4 regions of the Rhizobium quercicola genome follow, and region 4 is predicted to be linked to each of the others. Evidence: predicted binding sites of a transcription regulator. Region 4 holds the regulator's gene; each other region holds the start of a gene.
What was found. Region 4 encodes LexA, which represses DNA repair genes until DNA is damaged. Its sites were predicted from a motif close to TGTTCNNNNTGTGTTCNG; they were not measured.
Positions count from the first base shown of each region.

Region 1: LRX75_RS13980 (YifB family Mg chelatase-like AAA ATPase) is a predicted target of LexA. The motif match lies at 2,113-2,130, and genes of this name have one in related genera.
Region 2: LRX75_RS17740 (PA0069 family radical SAM protein) is a predicted target of LexA. The motif match lies at 3,074-3,091, and genes of this name have one in related genera.
Region 3: LRX75_RS23385 (ImuA family protein) is a predicted target of LexA. The motif match lies at 3,033-3,050, and genes of this name have one in related genera.

Region 1 is NZ_JAJOZR010000008.1:163,081-167,544, reverse strand. Features, by position in the region: gene LRX75_RS13995 (hypothetical protein) at 1-203, opposite strand, end outside; gene LRX75_RS13990 (cupin domain-containing protein) at 407-958, shown strand; gene gshB (glutathione synthase) at 1,088-2,047, shown strand; gene LRX75_RS13980 (YifB family Mg chelatase-like AAA ATPase) at 2,187-3,719, shown strand; gene queC (7-cyano-7-deazaguanine synthase QueC) at 3,936-4,464, shown strand, end outside.
Region 2 is NZ_JAJOZR010000012.1:2,038-6,501, reverse strand. Features, by position in the region: gene LRX75_RS17760 (tetratricopeptide repeat protein) at 1-864, shown strand, start outside; gene LRX75_RS17755 (4-(cytidine 5'-diphospho)-2-C-methyl-D-erythritol kinase) at 955-1,830, shown strand; gene moaB (molybdenum cofactor biosynthesis protein B) at 1,844-2,380, shown strand; gene LRX75_RS17745 (glycosyltransferase family protein) at 2,428-2,940, opposite strand; gene LRX75_RS17740 (PA0069 family radical SAM protein) at 3,175-4,332, shown strand.
Region 3 is NZ_JAJOZR010000002.1:135,932-140,395, reverse strand. Features, by position in the region: gene LRX75_RS04125 (error-prone DNA polymerase) at 1-588, opposite strand, end outside; gene LRX75_RS04120 (Y-family DNA polymerase) at 585-2,111, opposite strand; gene LRX75_RS23385 (ImuA family protein) at 2,062-3,015, opposite strand; gene LRX75_RS04115 (metallopeptidase family protein) at 3,187-3,621, shown strand; gene LRX75_RS04110 (DUF1737 domain-containing protein) at 3,664-3,870, opposite strand; gene LRX75_RS04105 (HpcH/HpaI aldolase/citrate lyase family protein) at 3,867-4,464, opposite strand, start outside.
Region 4 is NZ_JAJOZR010000007.1:34,564-39,027, reverse strand. Features, by position in the region: gene uvrA (excinuclease ABC subunit UvrA) at 1-483, opposite strand, end outside; gene LRX75_RS11880 (single-stranded DNA-binding protein) at 769-1,311, shown strand; gene lexA (transcriptional repressor LexA) at 1,585-2,301, shown strand; gene LRX75_RS11870 (hypothetical protein) at 2,622-2,861, shown strand; gene LRX75_RS23300 (hypothetical protein) at 2,923-3,045, shown strand; gene LRX75_RS11865 (hypothetical protein) at 3,151-3,483, opposite strand; tRNA gene LRX75_RS11860 (tRNA-Cys) at 4,241-4,314, opposite strand.

The DNA.
Region 1 (4,464 bases), on a different contig from region 4:
GGGGGCTTGTCGCCGAAATAGGCATAGGCGCGGGCATATTCCTTGCGCGCGATGGCATTGTAGAGCGAGCGGACGAGCTTTGCCCCGTCCGACCGATCGTCGACATAGGGCACGTCCTGCGCGAGTGCTGCGTGTGGAACGGCGAAGCTTCCGGCCAGAAGGGCGGCGGAAAGGGCGAGGGAGACAAAGGCGCGATGGGGCATGGAACGTCCTTGTGAAGATGCCGCATCTTCTCGTGAAGATGCCGCATCGTTAGGCCACCGACATGCGGCAAATTGACGACGCTCAGGCATCGGGAACGGCCGGCAATGCGACGATCGCTCAAATGGTAGCGATCGCTTCAACGCTGTCTTTCCGTCTTTTCGCTACCGTCCTGTCCGGAACAGATTTTTTGCCGGGGGACGACATGGCGCTGAAGATGCTTTTTGCGGAATTGATGGCGGTTGCGGTGCGGGTGACGCCGCTTGCGCCGAGGCTTGCCGGCCCGAAAGAGGCGGGCAAGCAGCTGAGCAGACAGGCCGCAGGCCGCCGCCAGGCAATGATCGCGTCGCCGGCCATGGACCTGCCCATGCTGCCTTCCCCGATCAATCCCGACTGGATCGTCGCGGGTGCGCCGGTTGCGCGTCTGGCCGAGCATTCGCGCAGCCACGACGATGCCGCCGTCACCGCCATGTGGGATTGCACGGCCGGCGAATTCAACTGGTATTTCGGCTGGGACGAAACGGTCGTCATCCTCGAAGGCGAGGTGCATGTGACGGCCGAGGACGGCACCGAGACGGTGCTGCGTGCCGGCGATATCGGCTTCTTCAACGGCGGCACCTGGGCCAACTGGCGCATCGAGACCTATGTCCGCAAGATCGCCTTCTGCCGCAAGAAATTCCCCGAACCCGTCGTCATGGCCTATCGCCTGCGCGACATGCTGCGCGGCGAAGCGCCCAAGGCGGCCCTCGCCGCCTGATCGGGTTCGTCGGGCGGCCGCGCGACTTTCGCTCAGCCGCAGGGCGGTCTGCCGTTGCGTTCGGGCGCGTCCCGTCCTACGTCATGAGGCCCGCCGGAGACGCGGCGGGTCGATCGGCAGGGGAAGACAATGGCAGCCAGCAGAACGGCACTCCGGAACGTCGCGGTTCAGATGGACCACGTCTCCACCATCAATATCGCGGGCGATTCGACCTTTGCGATGAGCCTGGAGGCGCAGAACCGCGGCTACCGGCTGTTTCACTACACGCCGGACCGGCTGTCGCTGCGCGACGGGCAGGTCTATGCCACGGCGCAGCAGATGACGCTGCGCGACGTGAAGGGCGATCATTTCACGCTCGGCGAGCCTGAGCGGCTCGATCTCTCCACCATGGATGTGGTGCTCCTGCGTCAGGATCCGCCCTTCGACATGGCCTATATCACCTCGACCCATCTTCTGGAGCGCATTCACCCGAAAACGCTGGTGGTGAACGACCCCGCCTGGGTGCGCAACTCACCGGAAAAGATCTTCGTCACCGAATTTCCCGATCTGATGCCGAAGACGCTGATCACCCGCGACCCGGCCGAAATCGCCAAATTCCGTGAAGAAATGGGCGACATCATCCTGAAGCCGCTCTACGGCAACGGGGGTGCGGGCGTGTTCCACGCCACCCGCGACGACCGCAACATGTCCTCGCTGCTCGAAATGTTCGGGCAGATGTTCCGCGAGCCCTTCATCGCGCAGGAATACCTGCCGGCCGTGCGCAAGGGCGACAAGCGCATCATCCTCGTCGACGGCGAGCCCGTCGGCGCCATCAACCGCGTGCCGGCCGAGCACGATGCCCGCTCCAACATGCATGCGGGCGGCAAGCCCGAGCCGACGGAGCTGACGGCGCGCGAGAGGGAGATCTGCGCCCGCATCGGCCCGGCCTTGCGCGAACGCGGCTTCCTGCTGGTCGGCATCGACGTCATCGGCGACGTCATGACCGAGATCAACGTGACCTCCCCGACCGGCATCCGCGAGGTGAAGACATTCGGCGGTGCCGATATCGCGAGCCTTCTCTGGGATGCGATCGAGCGCAAGCGCGGCTGAAAAATCCGGCCGGGTTGTGATGTTTACAACCTTGCCGACATGGTCGATTGTAATCGTTCCGCCAATGTTCTTGTTTTATTCCGGCTGCCGTGTAATGTGAGGAAAGTCTCATAAGCGCATCGGTCGGAGTGGCGGGAATATGGTGGCACGGGTCGGCACGGTGGCGTTTCAGGGCATCGAGGGCGTTCCGGTCGATGTGCAGGTGATGGTGGCGCCCGGCAAGGTCGGCGTGCAGATCGTCGGCCTGCCGGACAAGGCGGTGGCCGAAAGCCGGGAACGGGTGCACGCGGCCCTCCACGCCTCCGGCCTTTCCCTGCCGCCCAAACGCGTGACGATCAATCTCGCGCCGGCCGACCTGCCGAAGGAAGGCAGCCATTTCGACCTTGCGATCGCGCTCGGGCTGATGGCGGCGCTCGGCGCGATTCCGTCGGATGCGCTGGCCGAATACGTCGTCATCGGCGAACTGAACCTCGACGGCACGATCGCGGCCGTTGCCGGCGCGCTGCCTGCCGCCATCGGTGCGAACGCCATCGGCAAGGGCCTCATCTGCCCGGCCGACAGCGGCCCGGAGGCCGCCTGGGCCGGTTCCGAGATCGACATTCTCGCGCCCCGCAGCCTGATCGCGCTCGCCAATCATTTCCGCGGCACGCAGGTGCTGACCCGGCCGGAGCCGGCCATCCGCGCGACGGCCGCCAATCTGCCGGATCTCGCCGACATCAAGGGGCAGGAAAGCGCCAAGCGCGCGCTGGAGGTGGCCGCCGCCGGAAACCACAATCTGCTGATGGTCGGCCCGCCCGGCTCGGGCAAGTCGATGCTCGCCGCACGCCTGCCCTCCATCCTGCCGCCGCTGTCGCCGGGCGAGCTGCTCGAGGTGTCGATGATCCACTCGATCGCCGGGCAGCTGGCGGGCGGCAAGCTCTCGGATCGCCGGCCCTTCCGCACGCCGCACCACTCCGCCACCATGGCGGCCCTGATCGGCGGCGGTCTGCGCGCCCGGCCGGGCGAGGCGTCGCTTGCCCATAACGGCGTACTGTTTCTCGACGAGTTCCCGGAATTTTCGCCGCAGGCGCTGGACGCGTTGCGCCAGCCGCTGGAGACCGGCGAATGCATCATCGCGCGCGCCAACCACCGCATCAGCTATCCCGCCGCCATCCAGCTGGTCGCCGCCATGAACCCCTGCCGCTGCGGCATGGCGGGCGAGCCGGGGCACAGCTGCGCGCGGGGCCCGCGCTGCACCAGCGATTATCAGGCGCGCATCTCCGGCCCGCTGATGGACCGGATCGACATCCGCATTTCCGTGCCCGCCGTGTCCGCTGCCGATCTCATCCGCCCGGCGCCGGCCGAAACCAGCGCGGTCGTCGCCGCCCGCGTCGCCCATGCCCGGGCGATCCAGACCGACCGCTTCATCGCCTTCGGCATGCCGAAGATCACCGCGAACGCCCGCTGCACCACCTCGATGATCGAGACGCTGGCCGAACCCGATGCCGGCGGGCTGCAGCTCCTGCGCGAGGTCGCGGAACGGATGACCTTTTCGGCCCGCGCCTATCACCGCGTCCTCAAGGTCGCCCGCACGCTGGCCGATCTCGACGCCCGCCCGACCGTCGGCCGGATCCACATCGCCGAAGCCATCTCCTACCGCATCGCCGCGGACCGCGTGACCAGCGCGGCGTGAGACGCGGGCCGGCCGCCGGATTGCCGTCGGCTCGAGACGGCGCGGGTTTTGAAACCGGGCGTCTGGAAAACCGGGGGAATGCCGGACTGTCAAAAACGCGGAGGCCCTTTATCCGCGCGGGAGAATGCGGCAATGTCTCGCCCTCAAGGACGGCACCGTTCTGCCGTATCCGATGCCGGTCGCAGCCCACCCGGTCAAAACAAGGGAACGCTCTCCATGAAAACGCTCGTCGTCTGCTCCGGCGGACTGGACTCCGTCACGCTCGCCCATCACGTGGCGCGCGACCGTCATCTCGCCGGCCTCCTGTCCTTCGACTACGGCCAGCGCCATCGCCGGGAGCTGGACTTTGCGGCCGAGGCCGCGCACAGGCTCGGCGTGCCGCACCATCTGATCGACATCGGGCCGATCGGCGCGCATCTGACCGGCTCGGCGCTGACGGACGATATCGCGGTGCCGGACGGGCATTATGCGCAGGAGACGATGAAGACGACGGTGGTGCCGAACCGCAATGCGATCATGCTGACGATCGCCTTCGGCCTTGCGGCCGCGCAGACGCTCGATGCCGTCGCCGTCGCCGTTCATGGCGGCGATCACTTCATCTATCCCGATTGCCGGCCCGATTTCATCCGCGCGTTCCAGACCATGCAGACACACGCGCTGGACGGCTATGCCTCGGTCGACCTTTACGCCCCCTATGTCGAGCGCACGAAAGCCGACATCGTCACGGAGGGCGCCGGCAACGGCA
Region 2 (4,464 bases), on a different contig from region 4:
GCCGACATTCTCGTCATGCTCGGCGGCATTGCCGAGACGCTGAAGAAGCCGGAACGCGCCATCGCGCTCTACGGCCAGGTGCCGCAGGGCTCGCCCATGCGCCGCCTGTCGGAGATGCAGCTGGGGCTGGCCCTGGCCGAAGTCGGCAAGGTGGATGATGCGAAGAAACACCTGCGCGAGCTGATCGACCTCGATCCGAAGGACATCCGCAGCTATGTCGCCTATGGCAGCGTGCTTTCGGATGCCAAGGACTACAAGGAGATGGCCGTCACCTACGACAAGGCCATCGAGGTCCTCGGCCCCATGCCCAAGCGCACCGACTGGTCGATCTACTTCCAGCGCGGTATCGCCTATGAGCGGCTGAAGGAATGGGAGAAGGCCGAGCCGAGCTTCAAGAAGGCGCTGGAGCTGAACCCCGACCAGCCGCAGGTGCTGAACTATCTCGGCTATTCCTGGGTGGACAAGAACATGAACCTCGACGAGGGGCTGAACATGATCCGCCGCGCCGTCGAGCTGAAGCCGGATGACGGCTACATCGTCGATTCGCTCGGCTGGGCCTATTTCCGGCTGGGACAGTTCGACGAGGCCGTGGCCGAACTGGAGCGCGCCGCCGAGCTGATGGCCGGCGACCCCACGATCAACGACCATCTGGGCGATGCCTACTGGCGCGTCGGCCGCAAGCTCGAGGCCGTGTTCCAGTGGAACCAGACGCTGGAGCTGAAGCCCGAGGCGGAGGAAATCCCCAAGATCAAGGCGAAGATCGAAAACGGCCTGCCGCCGCTGGAGACGAAGGTTCCCGCGGCCGCCGAAGCCGAGGGCAAGCCGAAGCCGCCGGAAGTGGCCGTGCCCGGCAAGAAGTCCTGACGGCGGGCCGTGGCTGACACCCTTATCATGCCGGAGGTCTTGAGCGCACCTGCTCCGGTGGATCAGGGTGCTGACGTGCCGCTGGTGCTCATGGCACCGGCGAAGATCAATCTCGCCCTGCATGTCGTCGGCCAGCGCGCCGACGGCCACCATCTTCTCGAAAGCCTCGTGACCTTTGCCGATGACGGCGACCGGTTGTCGCTGGCGCTCTCAGAAACCGACAGCTTCACCGTCTCCGGCCCGTTTGCCGGCGATGTGCCGGTGGGGGCCGATGGCGGGAACGCCAACCTCGTGCTGAAGGCGCGGGACCTGCTGCGCACGCGACTGACCAGGCTCGGCCTGCCCTGCGGCCCGGTCGCCCTGCATCTGACAAAGGCCCTGCCCGTTGCCTCCGGCATCGGCGGCGGCTCGGCGGATGCCGCCACGGCCCTCATCGGGCTCATGCGCCTCTGGGGCGCGTCGCACGACCTCCCTGTGAACATCGACCTTGCCGCGCTCGGCCTCTCGCTCGGCGCCGACCTGCCGATGTGCCTGACCGGCCGGCCGCTGATCGCCCGCGGCATCGGCGAGGCGATCACGCCGGTCATCGGCCTGCCCGCCTTTCCCGCTCTCTTGGTCAATCCCGGTGCTGCGGTCTCCACGCCTGCGGTGTTCCGCACGCTCACCAACAAGACCAACCCGCCGCTGACGCTTCCCGAACGGCTTGCCGCGCCGGACGACTGGATCGCGGCGATCGCCGCGACACGCAACGATCTGGAGCAGCCGGCGCTCTCGCTTGCGCCCGTCATCGGCGCGGTCCGCGCAGCACTCGCAGACGCCGGCGCAGCACTTGCCCGCATGTCCGGCTCCGGTGCCACCTGCTTCGGCCTCTTCCGCGACGTCGCGGCGCGAGACCGGGCGGCGGCGCACCTGCGCGCGGCCCATCCCGACTGGTATCTTCTGCCCTGCACCACGCTGGGAAGCTAAGGACGAACGCCCAATGACGATCGACACGACACGCACCTTCGTGCCCGTTTCCATCGCGGTGCTCACCGTTTCCGACACCCGCACGCCGGAGACGGACACATCCGGCGACACGCTGGTGGCGCGGCTGACGGCGGCCGGCCATGTGCTGGCCGCACGCGGCATCGTGCCCGACGACCGCGCCGCCATCGCCGCGCAGGTGACGGCCTGGAGCCTCGATCCCGAGATCGACGTCGTCATCACCACCGGCGGCACGGGCTTTACCGGGCGCGACGTGACGCCCGACGCGCTGGAGCCCTTGTTCGAGAAGAAGATGGACGGCTTCTCCGCCATCTTCCACCGCATCTCCTATGACAAGATCGGCACCTCGACCATCCAGTCGCGCGCCACCGGCGGCGTGCTGAACGCGACCTTCGTCTTCGTGCTGCCCGGCTCGCCCGGCGCGTGCCGCGATGCCTGGGACGGCATTCTCGGCCAGCAGCTCGACCTGCGCCACCGGCCCTGCAATTTCGTGGAAATAATGCCGCGGCTGGACGAACACCTGAAGCGGTGAGCGTGTGGTTCAGCGGATCGACATCGTCCGGCGATAAGGAAAGACCCTCAACGACCCGAAGCCCAGGCCGGCATCAGCTCGCTCGACAGGCGGTGCACGCCGCGACGGGAGACGAAATCGGCGAGCGACATGCCGGATCTCGTCATGCCCGCGGCCTGCGTGCGCTTGATCAGGAACCCCTGTTCCAGCGGCGGACGGCGCGAGGCGAGACGGGCCAGAAGCGGCCGCCTGTGCCGGCGGGAGGCCGAGAAGCAAGCGGGGCCCCGGCCGATCGCCATGTGCTCGGCGATCTCGTCGACCCAGCGCCCGAGCGGCCGGGCACCCGGCTCGATCAGGAGCAGCCATTCGCCGCGCGCCGAGCGCAGGACATCCGCCATATCCCAGCGTGTGAGGAACCGCGCACCCGCGGCATCGGCCACCTGGCCGGAGGCATCCTGCGAGCCGTGATCGAGGACGATCACATCGCTGATGAGGCCTTCCACCGCGCCGGCCACCAGCGCGGCCAGCGATTGCGCCAGCCTCGTCTCGCTATCGCGGGTTTCCATCAGGATCGTCAGCATGGCCGGTCGTACCGCATTGCACAGGGGAATGCCATAAAACCTGTACAAAACAGGCCAGTATCCCGTCATTCATGATGAATCCGCCGGCGACGGGACAGCGGGGAGATCGCTTCCAAGGCGTCACCGGCGTATTTGTTCTTGCAATGTTCTCTTATTATGGTTATCACTGACCGAAGAGAGAACGACATGACGGTGGGGTGAAAACCGGACCGTCCATGTTCCCCGGAGTGTCCCATGAACGATCTGTCCCATGTCAGGCAGGGCGCATTTGCGCCCGGCAATCGGGCCGATGTGGCCGACGCACTGATGGTCGAAACCGGCCTTCGCATCGAGGTGGACCGCCGTCGCGGCCGTGGCGCCGGGATCAACACCTCGGGAAGGTTCGAGCCTGTGACGCGCAGCACCGAGGACGACGGCTGGAACTCGCTGGAGGACCTGCCGCCGTTCAAGACGGAGGTGCAGGTGGAAAAGCCGCGCACGATCATTGCCCGCAACGATTCGCCGGACATTCACTTCGACCGCTCGGTCAACCCCTATCGCGGCTGCGAGCATGGTTGCATCTACTGCTTCGCCCGGCCGACGCATGCTTATATGGGCCTCTCCGCCGGACTCGACTTCGAGGCGCGGCTGTTTGCCAAGCCGGATGCGGCAAAGCTTCTGGAGCGCGAACTGGCCAAGCCCGGCTACAAGGTGAAGCCGATCGCGATCGGCACGAACACCGACCCCTACCAGCCGATCGAAAAGGAGTGGCGGATCATGCGCCAGATCCTGGAGGTGCTGAAGGCGGCCGATCACCCGGTCATGATCGTCACGAAATCGGCGATGGTGACCCGCGATATCGATATTCTCACGCCGATGGCGGAAAAGGGTCTCGCGCGCGTCGGCCTTTCGGTGACGACGCTCGACCGCAAGCTGGCGCGGCTGATGGAACCGCGCGCCTCGACGCCGGAGAAGCGGCTGGATGCGATCCGCAAGCTGTCGGAGGCCGGCATTCCCGCGAGCGTGCTGATGGCGCCCGTCATTCCCGCCCTCAACGACCACGAGATCGAGCGCGTGCTGGACTCCGCCAAGGCGGCCGGTGCGAGCGAGGCGAGCTATGTCATCCTGCGCCTGCCGCTGGAGGTCAGCCCCCTTTTCCGCGACTGGCTCTTGCAACATTACCCGGACCGCTATCGCCATGTCATGTCGCTGGTGCGCTCGATGCGCGACGGCAAGGATTACGACGCCGACTTCACCAAGCGGATGAAGGGTGCCGGGCCCTATGCCTGGCAGATCGGCCGCCGCTTCGAGCTGGCCGCCAAGCGGCTGGAGCTGAACACCAACCGGCGGGCGCTGAACTGCGATCTCTTCGTTCCCCCGCTCGGGACGGGCGTGCAGCTCTCGCTGCTGTGACGCGAGCGAAGACCTTCGTCCGGTGACATCCGGACACCGAACGGGATCGCATGTCCCTCGTAGCATGCGATCACCCGAGGCCGACGGCTTCCGCAAAGCCACCGGCCTCCACCCCCGGCGCCGCCGCATCCG
Region 3 (4,464 bases), on a different contig from region 4:
GCCGAGCCTCTTCCAGTCGCGGACCTTCGTCCCGTCAGGGCCAGAGGCCGTGCCGGCATCGGATAGCTCTGCAGAAGGTCCATTCGCCGCCACATCCTGCAGGTCGGCCTGTGCGCGCTCATGCCCTCCTTCATGGGTGCAGCCCGTCATCACGATCACCTGCAGGTGTTCCTGCCAGGTCAGAAGATCGGAGAGGAAGAGGGTGCAGGTGCCCTTGTGGTCGGCACGCAGATTGCCGGCACTCAGCAGGCGGCAGAGATGCGCCCATCCCTGCCGGTTGCGCGGATAGACCAGCATGTCGGGTGTGCCATCGGCAAAGACGAGGCGAGCGCCCGGCTGGAAAGGAAACTTTTCCTCGCGCGCCTCGGCATGAACCCGCACGACCCCCGACAGCGTGTTGCGATCGGCGATGCCCAGCCCCTTGAGACCTATGCGCTTGGCGGTGACCACCATTTCCTTGGCGCCCGAGGCGCCGCGCAGGAAGGAGAAATTGGTGCAGGCGCCCAGTTCGACGAAGGTCGGCAGCGGGGCTTTGGCCCGCCCGCCGCCGGCCTCCGCCGGACCTTTTCCGGGTTCGCGGCCGGTCATGCGAAAATGCCGTGCATGAACCAGTCGGGATGCATCCGCTCGCGCTGGAAGAGACCGTTGCGAAACATCCAGAAACGACGCCCCGTCTCGTCCTCGATGCGGAAATAGTCGCGCGTCGGCGCGTCCTCGCCGTCGATCCACCATTCCGCGGCAATCCGCTCCGGCCCTTCCGCCCGGGCGACCCGGTAGGCGGTGCGCCGCCAGAAGAACCGCTCCGGCGCGCCGTCGGGAACATCGGCCGCAGGAACCTCCACCCGCTCGGGGTGGGTCAGAAGGCGCAGGGGCCGCACTGGCTGAACAGGCCATTCCTCCGCCTGCAGCCTTTTCCCGGCAGGGAAGACGGTATCGCCCGCCGGCTGCAGGCCTGCCGCCCGCTCGGGAATATGGCTTGCGGCGAGAATCGCGATGGAAAGCACATCCTCCCCGAAACGGGCGATGACGCGATCGGTAAAGTCGGCAAGCGCCCGGCTCTGGTCCGGCCGACCGGAAAAATCGTCCTGCACGGACGCGATCGGCTCGGCTTTCAGGACGCAGAGCCGCAGGATCTCGAAACCATAACCGGCATCGAGATCGTCATGCACCGCTACCAGCCGCTCCCGGTAGAGCGCCGCGATGCGCTGCGGATCCCGCAAGGGGGACGACGTGCCGGCGCGCAGCCGGAACACCTTGCCATCGACGCGAAAGAGCAGGAGCTCGAACTGGCGCCCGCCCTCTCCCCGCGCCTCCAGCGTGGTCTTGAGGCCGGTGGCAAGCTGCAGCGCCAGCCCGAGAATATCGTCTTCGCCCGAGACCGGCGAGATCAGCCGGCGCTCCACCGAAAGCTCGGCCACCGGCCGGCGCGGCGACAGCGGCTCATCGTCATGCCCGAGCGCCTGGTCGAGCCGGAGAAAGACGAGCGGCCCGAAGCGGCGCGCAAGGGCGGCCCGGGGTGCCTCCATGAGATCGGCGACATGGGTCAGCCCCAGCCGGATCAGCGTGTCCGTCAAGGTCGCCGGCAACCGCAGCGCCGTCACCGGCAGGGGGCCGAGTGCGGCGACCTCCTCACCCGTCTCGATCACGCAATCCCCGGAAAGGCCGGCACCGGAAAACCGTGCCAGGGCCCAGGCGAGACCGGGCGAGGCGGCGATCGCACCCCGCGCCTCGACGCCGAGCTGGAAAAGGCGCGACAGGACATCGTCGAGCAATGCCTTTTCCCCGCCATGCAGATGCGTGCAGCCGGTGATGTCGAGCGCCAGACCGTCGGTCCCCGCATAGGCGACCAGCGGCGTATAGCGATCGCACCAGTCGGCCAGGGCGGAAAGAAAGGCCTGGTCGGCCGCGGCATCGGCCGGCAGCACATCGAGCTGCGGATGCATGGCGCGGGCCTCGGCCACGCCCTGCCCCCGCTTCAGCCGCAGGCGATCGGCCACCCCGTCGAGCGCCACGATCCGCATGGCATTCTCGACCTTGTCGGAAAATACGACCGGCGGGTGATCAGGACGCCCGTTTGAAAGCCATGACGCGCCCCAGCGCCGGCGCGCCACCCGGTCGGCCGACAGATGCGGGAAGGACAGGGACAGGATCCGCTGCGTTTGCCGGAAGAGGGACGGCGACGGGGTCGAGAGGGTAGAACCGGCGCGCATGGGAACTCCATTCAAGGTAGGCATCGACAGGGGAAAAGGCCCGCGTCTTCTCGGCAACGACGTGGAAGGCGGGATGCCCGATGCCGGTCGTGAGCATCGTGCCGTCGGGCAGCAGGAAAGGTGCGGTGGGTGCGGGACGCACGAGAAGGCGCACATGCGCGCTGCTTGCCTCCTCTTCGCCCGCCTGCCGCAGGAGAAGGATCGGAACGCCGCTGCCGACCGAGCGCAATTGCAGCCGCCGACTCTCCTGCAGCCCGAGACGCGCCGGATTGCCGCGGATCTCCAGAATGACGGCGGAAAACACAGAGAAACCCAGCGCCGCCTCGGCAATCCACAGCGCCTGCTGCAGGTTGCGGGGCCGGGAGAACAGCATGGCACGCAGATCGATGCCGAGAAGCGACAGGCCGACCCCATAGGGCTCGCCCGCCTCCTGTCCGGCCATCGTCTCGGAGATCCAGAGGATGGCCCCAAGCTCGCCCTGCGCCTTGCGCCGCGCCTGGCAGAGCGCGGCAAGCCCCAGCGTAAACCCCGTGGCGGCGCCGGCATCACGCGTTTCCGCCACGCGGATCTCGCTCAACCCCTTGAGCGGCAGGCCGCCGGACATGGCGTGGTCGAGCGCGGGAACGCCGAGCGGCAGCACATCCGCCGGACGTGTCACAGGACGGCCGGACGCCGAAAATCCCGCGCATTCGCCCTCCGTCTCCAGGGTGGGACGACAGGAACCGGATGGCCTGTCTCGTTCCAGCCGGGCAATGGCATCGCGCAGGGCGAGCACCGTCTCCCGCGGCACAGCGTTTACAGCCATGGCAGTCAGCTCCTATTCGTTCTTGCTATGTTCTTATTGATTCCAGAGCTTCAAAAAAGAGTCAACGCAGTTGGGAAAAGATTCCGCAGTTTCTGCACAATCGCCTTACATTGCGAATTGCTTCTCGAAATGACCCGGGAAATGGCTATATACAAGGAACAAGGAGTGTCCATGGCCCGGATTGACCAGAGCGACGATTGGCGGGAACGCCATGCGCCGACCATCAGCACGTTCGAATCCCTGACGCTGGAGGCCTATGGGCATCTCCCCGAGGAATTCCGCCGGCTGGCCACCGATCTCATCATCGAGATCGAGGATTTTCCGGATGACGACGTGTTCGAAGACATGGCGCTGGAAACGCCGTTCGATCTTCTGGGCCTGTTCGAAGGCCGCGGCATCGGCGAGCGGTTCACCATGGAAACCGGCACGATGCCGAACCGGATCACGCTCTACCGCCGGCCGATCCTCGATTACTGGGCCGAGAACGACGAAACGCTGGGCGACATCATCACCCATGTGCTGATCCACGAGATCGGCCATCACTTCGGCCTGTCGGACGACGACATGGAGCGTATCGAGGCGAGCGTGGAGCATGTCGGCGGGTAGAAGCCCGCCGCATGCCGCATGCGTATGGGACGTGGCTTCCGGCTACTGCTCGGACAGTTTCATATCCGGTACGTAATCCTTGCCCTCGACATCCTTCACCACCGCCTGTCCGCACTGCATGACCTGCGCATCGGCATTGAAGGTGTAGGTCGGCGAGCCATGGAGATGCCAGCCCTTGTTCAGGGCGGCGGTCACCTTGTGGCAGAAGCTCGCATCGTCGGGCCCGGTGAGAAAGCGGTAGAGTTTCATGGCTGTGTTCCTTTGTGCCGGATGGCCTCGACCTTTGCAAGACAGGCGATCGCCTGGTCGCGATGCAGGGCCTCGACCATTTTTCCCTTATGGACGATGACCGACCTGCCCGCATTGTCGGCATGCGCGAAGGCCGCAACGATCTCCAGCGCCTCCGCCTCATCCTGCACCGTGGGGCCGAAGGCGGCATTGGCCGGTGCGATCTGCTGCGGATGGATCAGCATCTTGCCGTCGAACCCCATCTCCCGGCCGGCGGCGCATTCCCGCGCGAAACCCTCGGCATCGCCGATATCGTTGAAGACGGCATCGAGAACGTCGAGCCCGCTGCCGCGCCCGGCAAGAAGGATCTGCATGAGCCAGGGCACGAGATAGGTGCGCCCGGCAAGAGCCGCAACGCCGGTTTCCTTGCGCAGATCGTTAAGCCCGGGAATGAGGCAGTCGAGCCGCCCGCCGCGCGTGCGCCCGGTCTCGGCGATCGCCGCCACATTGAGAACGCCCCGCGGCGTCTCGATCATCGCCCAGAGCCGCAGGTCCTCCAGACCGTCGCCCTCGTCCATGCCTTCGGCAATGTCGAGAATGTCGCGTGGTCCTTCC
Region 4 (4,464 bases):
TCGCCCCCGGATCATCGGCGCGAGAATGTAGAGCCGGGCCCCCTCGTCCATCGCCAGAACGCGATCGACCATCTGGCTGACGGTCTGGCTTTCGATCGGCAGGCCCGTCGCCGGCGAGTAGGGCACGCCGACACGCGCGAACAGAAGGCGCATATAGTCGTAGATCTCGGTGACCGTTCCCACGGTCGAGCGCGGATTCTTCGATGTCGTCTTCTGCTCGATCGAGATGGCGGGCGAAAGGCCTTCGATCAGATCGACATCCGGCTTCTGCATCATCTCGAGGAACTGACGCGCGTAGGCCGAGAGGCTTTCGACATAGCGCCGCTGCCCCTCCGCATAGATGGTATCGAAGGCCAGCGACGATTTTCCCGACCCGGACAGGCCCGTCATCACGATCAGCTTGTTGCGCGGAAGGTCGAGATCGACGCCCTTCAGATTGTGTTCCCGCGCACCGCGGATCGAAATGGTCTTGAATTCGCTCATGGTCGGACGCTCTGAATGGGGACGAAGCCCTTACTTAAGATCATTACTTCATATGTCGAGGCGCGTTTTCGGGAAACCGCAATTCCGTCCGGCCGGCGGCCTCTCTTCTGGCGCCGGTGGTGGCCTCGCTTGACAGCATCATAGTCAAGACCTAGAACAAATAAAGAACAAATTTGCAAACTGTTGTGGATTGCCGCGAGGCGAGGGCGAAATGCCGCGCTCAACAGCGTAGGCTTGCGGCACAGTGCGGATCGTAAGGCCGCTTTCAGGAGACAGGACAAAGAGATGGCTGGTAGCGTAAACAAGGTGATCCTCATCGGCAATGTCGGGGCAGACCCTGAGATCCGGCGGACACAGGACGGCAAGCCGATCGCCAACCTGCGCATCGCGACCTCCGAAAGCTGGCGCGACCGGAACTCCGGCGAGCGGCGCGAGAAGACCGAGTGGCACACCGTCGTCGTCTTCAACGAAGGCCTGTGCAAGGTCGTTGAGCAGTATGTCAAAAAGGGCGCCAAGCTATACCTCGAGGGCGCGCTGCAGACCCGCAAATGGCAGGACAAGGACGGCAACGACCGTTACTCCACGGAAGTGGTGTTGCAGGGCTTCAACTCGACGCTGACGATGCTCGACGGCCGCGATGGCGGTGGTAGTGGCGGCGGTGGCGGCGGAAGTCGAGGCGGCTCGGACTATGGCGGCGGAAGCGGCGGATCGAACTATGGCGATGATTACGATCGCCCGGCCCAGTCCTCGGGCGCCCGATCGGGCGGCAGCACCGGCGGACCTGGCGGCGGCTTTTCCCGCGACCTGGACGACGATATCCCATTTTGATCGTCAAAGGTCTGCTGCAAGCCGATACAATGTCGTCTCGTCTTCTACGCCGTCATGAGCAAGCTCATGGCGGCGTTGCTGTTACAGGACCGGACACGGACATCTCTCGACAACAGTTCAGGCTGACGATGGCGTGCGAAAAGCAACGCCCGGGCGAATGCTGAGAAACGGGCTCATGGCGGCTGTGGTTTGGCCAGAATGCCACTTGCAGAACACATGAGGAACATATAACACTGTTCTTGCTTTGTTTCGTGACTCTGGAGTCGATTGATCATGCTGACCCGCAAGCAACAGGAACTGTTGATTTTCATTCATGAGCGCATGAAGGAATCGGGCGTTCCCCCGTCTTTCGATGAAATGAAGGATGCTCTGGAGCTCGCGTCCAAGTCCGGCATTCACCGGCTGATCACGGCGCTCGAGGAGCGCGGCTTCATCCGGCGTCTGCCGAACCGGGCCCGCGCGCTCGAGGTGATCAAGCTGCCGGAGGCATATCTGTCCGCGACCCCGCCGAAGCGGGGATTCTCGCCGAGCGTCATTCAGGGAAGTCGTGGAAACGCGGCCGTCGAACCGGCCGCCAAGACGACGGCGGAGGTCGGCAACGACAACAGCGTATCGGTTCCGGTGATGGGACGCATCGCTGCGGGTGTGCCGATATCCGCCATTCAGAACAACACGCACGACATCGCCGTACCCGCCTTCATGATCGGCAATGGCGAGCACTACGCCTTGGAAGTGCGCGGCGACTCGATGATCGAAGCGGGCATTCTGGACGGCGACACCGTGATCATTCGCAATGCCAATAGCGCCAGCCCCGGCGAGATCGTCGTTGCGCTCGTGGATGACGAGGAAGCGACCCTGAAGCGGTTTCGCCGCAAGGGCGCGTCCGTCGCGCTCGAGGCTGCCAACCCGGCGTACGAGACGCGAATTTTCGGCCCGGAGCGTGTGAAGGTACAGGGCAAGCTCGTCGGCCTGATCCGCCGCTACCAATAATCGGGGAGGGGTCGGCGCGTCTCCGTATAAGGTTTCAGAAGTGGGCGCTGTCCATACGTTTGGGCGCCGGAGGATTCCGCTGGTTTAGGCCCGCAGAATCCTTCGGCGTTGTGTGATCAGCAGACGGGTTTGGTCGTCTGTTCTTGCGTTCGACGTCAGACCTGCAGCAAATCTGCAGCAAGGCTTTTTCGTTTGCTGTGTTTTCAGCCGACGATGTTGCATCGCTCCACGTTAGCGCGCATTTGTTGGTCGTACCGTCTCAAACATATGGAACCGTGTAGGTAGGTCGGCGTTTACCGGGCGAACGTGATGGAGCCGACATGCCTGGAACATTGAACAGCTTCGAAGTGATCGTCTTCGACGATCATACGGGAGAGCTCGTGCAAAGCGATGATCTGATGCGTGTCGGTACGGCAGACGAGGCGTGCGCTCTGGCAGAGCGGCTTGCTGCATCTCACGCAGGAACCTTGGCCCTCGCACGGTCGACCAATACGGCCGTTGGTGAGGTCAATCCGGTGCGCGTTTTGCTGCAGCATGGCCGGATCGGTGATTTCGCCTAATCAGCGTCGGGTCAACAACGCCTCTTATCGAAAACGCGCGCTCAGCGCGAAGGATTATACCATGCGCATGATTTTTGTCGGGATGCTTGCATCCATCCTCAGCATCCTTGTTTTCAAATATGCGAATAACGATCTCGGCAACAGTGTTCCGTTGACGACTGTTGGAGCAGCCAGCTCGCTCTGACGCGCAGACGTCTCGGCTCGCTGATACAGAGGATTTCTGGCTGCGAAGGACGATATCGGCGCCGTTTCCATGTGAGCGCTTCCACCGTCCCGCGCTTCCAGAGTCTCACTCGTGAATCGTGTAGGACCCCATCTCGCAGAGGTTCTGCTTGTCTTCGGTCGTCGCGAGGTTTGAACCCTCTTCGAATTCGAAACGCATATCGTAGTTGCAAACGTCTCGGCCGTCCGCGATCGTGAGTTCGATCGTTTCGCCCGGATTGAGAACCTGCTCACCGAACACATCGCCCTCCCAATCACTGACACCGACGGGTGATGTGTAGAAGCGTGTCAAAACGGAATTCGTACCGTTCTTCAGTGTAAAGACGAGATCTTCGGCCTGTGCTGTCCCGCAAAAGAAGACCGCTCCGATGATGACTGCGCCTGCCGTAACGAATTTCATTGTTTCCCCCGATAAATCTATGATCGCGCAAATTCCGTGGCGCGGAACGGATATTACTGAGTCTCCTGCGGTACTCAATCGGATTTTGGACGTTTCGATGAGTCGCAAGCGCGTTTTACAGGAATGGTGTTCTGCCACGTCGGATCTTGTTACAAGGCGTTCGTGAAACGGGATCGAGGCGGGCGCGATCGTCATTTCCGCGTCCCGTGTCGGCGTCATCCAGCAGGGCAACACGCCATGTTGAGAGCCGTGCCTGCGCGTCGGATTCGCCTGACAATCTATGACGTGAATCGGTCAAGCTACCGACCGACATTGGAAAGGTGTGAACGGGACGGCCGCCGTGATCTCGTGGCAGCGACGTGACGTCAATCTGTCGCCCGACCCCGTTCTTACGTTAACGGCAGTCGCGTCCGAGGCCCTTGTGCCAGAACGCAAACGCGGCGTCTACCGTGTGTGTCATCGGGAGGCGTTGCAGAGTGGGACAAGGGACAACGGTCCAGCAAGACTTATCGCGTCTCACCGGCAAAAGCTGCGCTCTAGCAACGGTCCGCTTGCATGACGCGAGGTTGCGACGTGTCGGAGGTCAGTATCGGCAGGGGAGGTGTCTCGGCAGCGCTCGACATAACCTGTCGCTTTCAACATTGACGGTGAAAAGCGCGCCGAAAATCGAGAGACAGAGCACGTTCATTGTGCGCAGCAACCAGAAATCTCATAAATTAGATTAGTGTTTCAACGACTTATGAATATATCGGTAGATTGGAGGCCTCGCCCGGAATTGAACCGGGGTGCAAGGATTTGCAGTCCTCTGCGTCACCACTCCGCCACGAGGCCTCATCGGATCGAACAAGCGAACCGTGGCCAGCGTTTAGAATCATCCTAGACGAAGCGCAAGAGGTCCTGCCCGATTTCGGCACTTTTCTTAGGTCCGGGGAACATGGCGTCTCGAGTCGGAGGTCCCGTATACGAGCTATCGCATTCGGA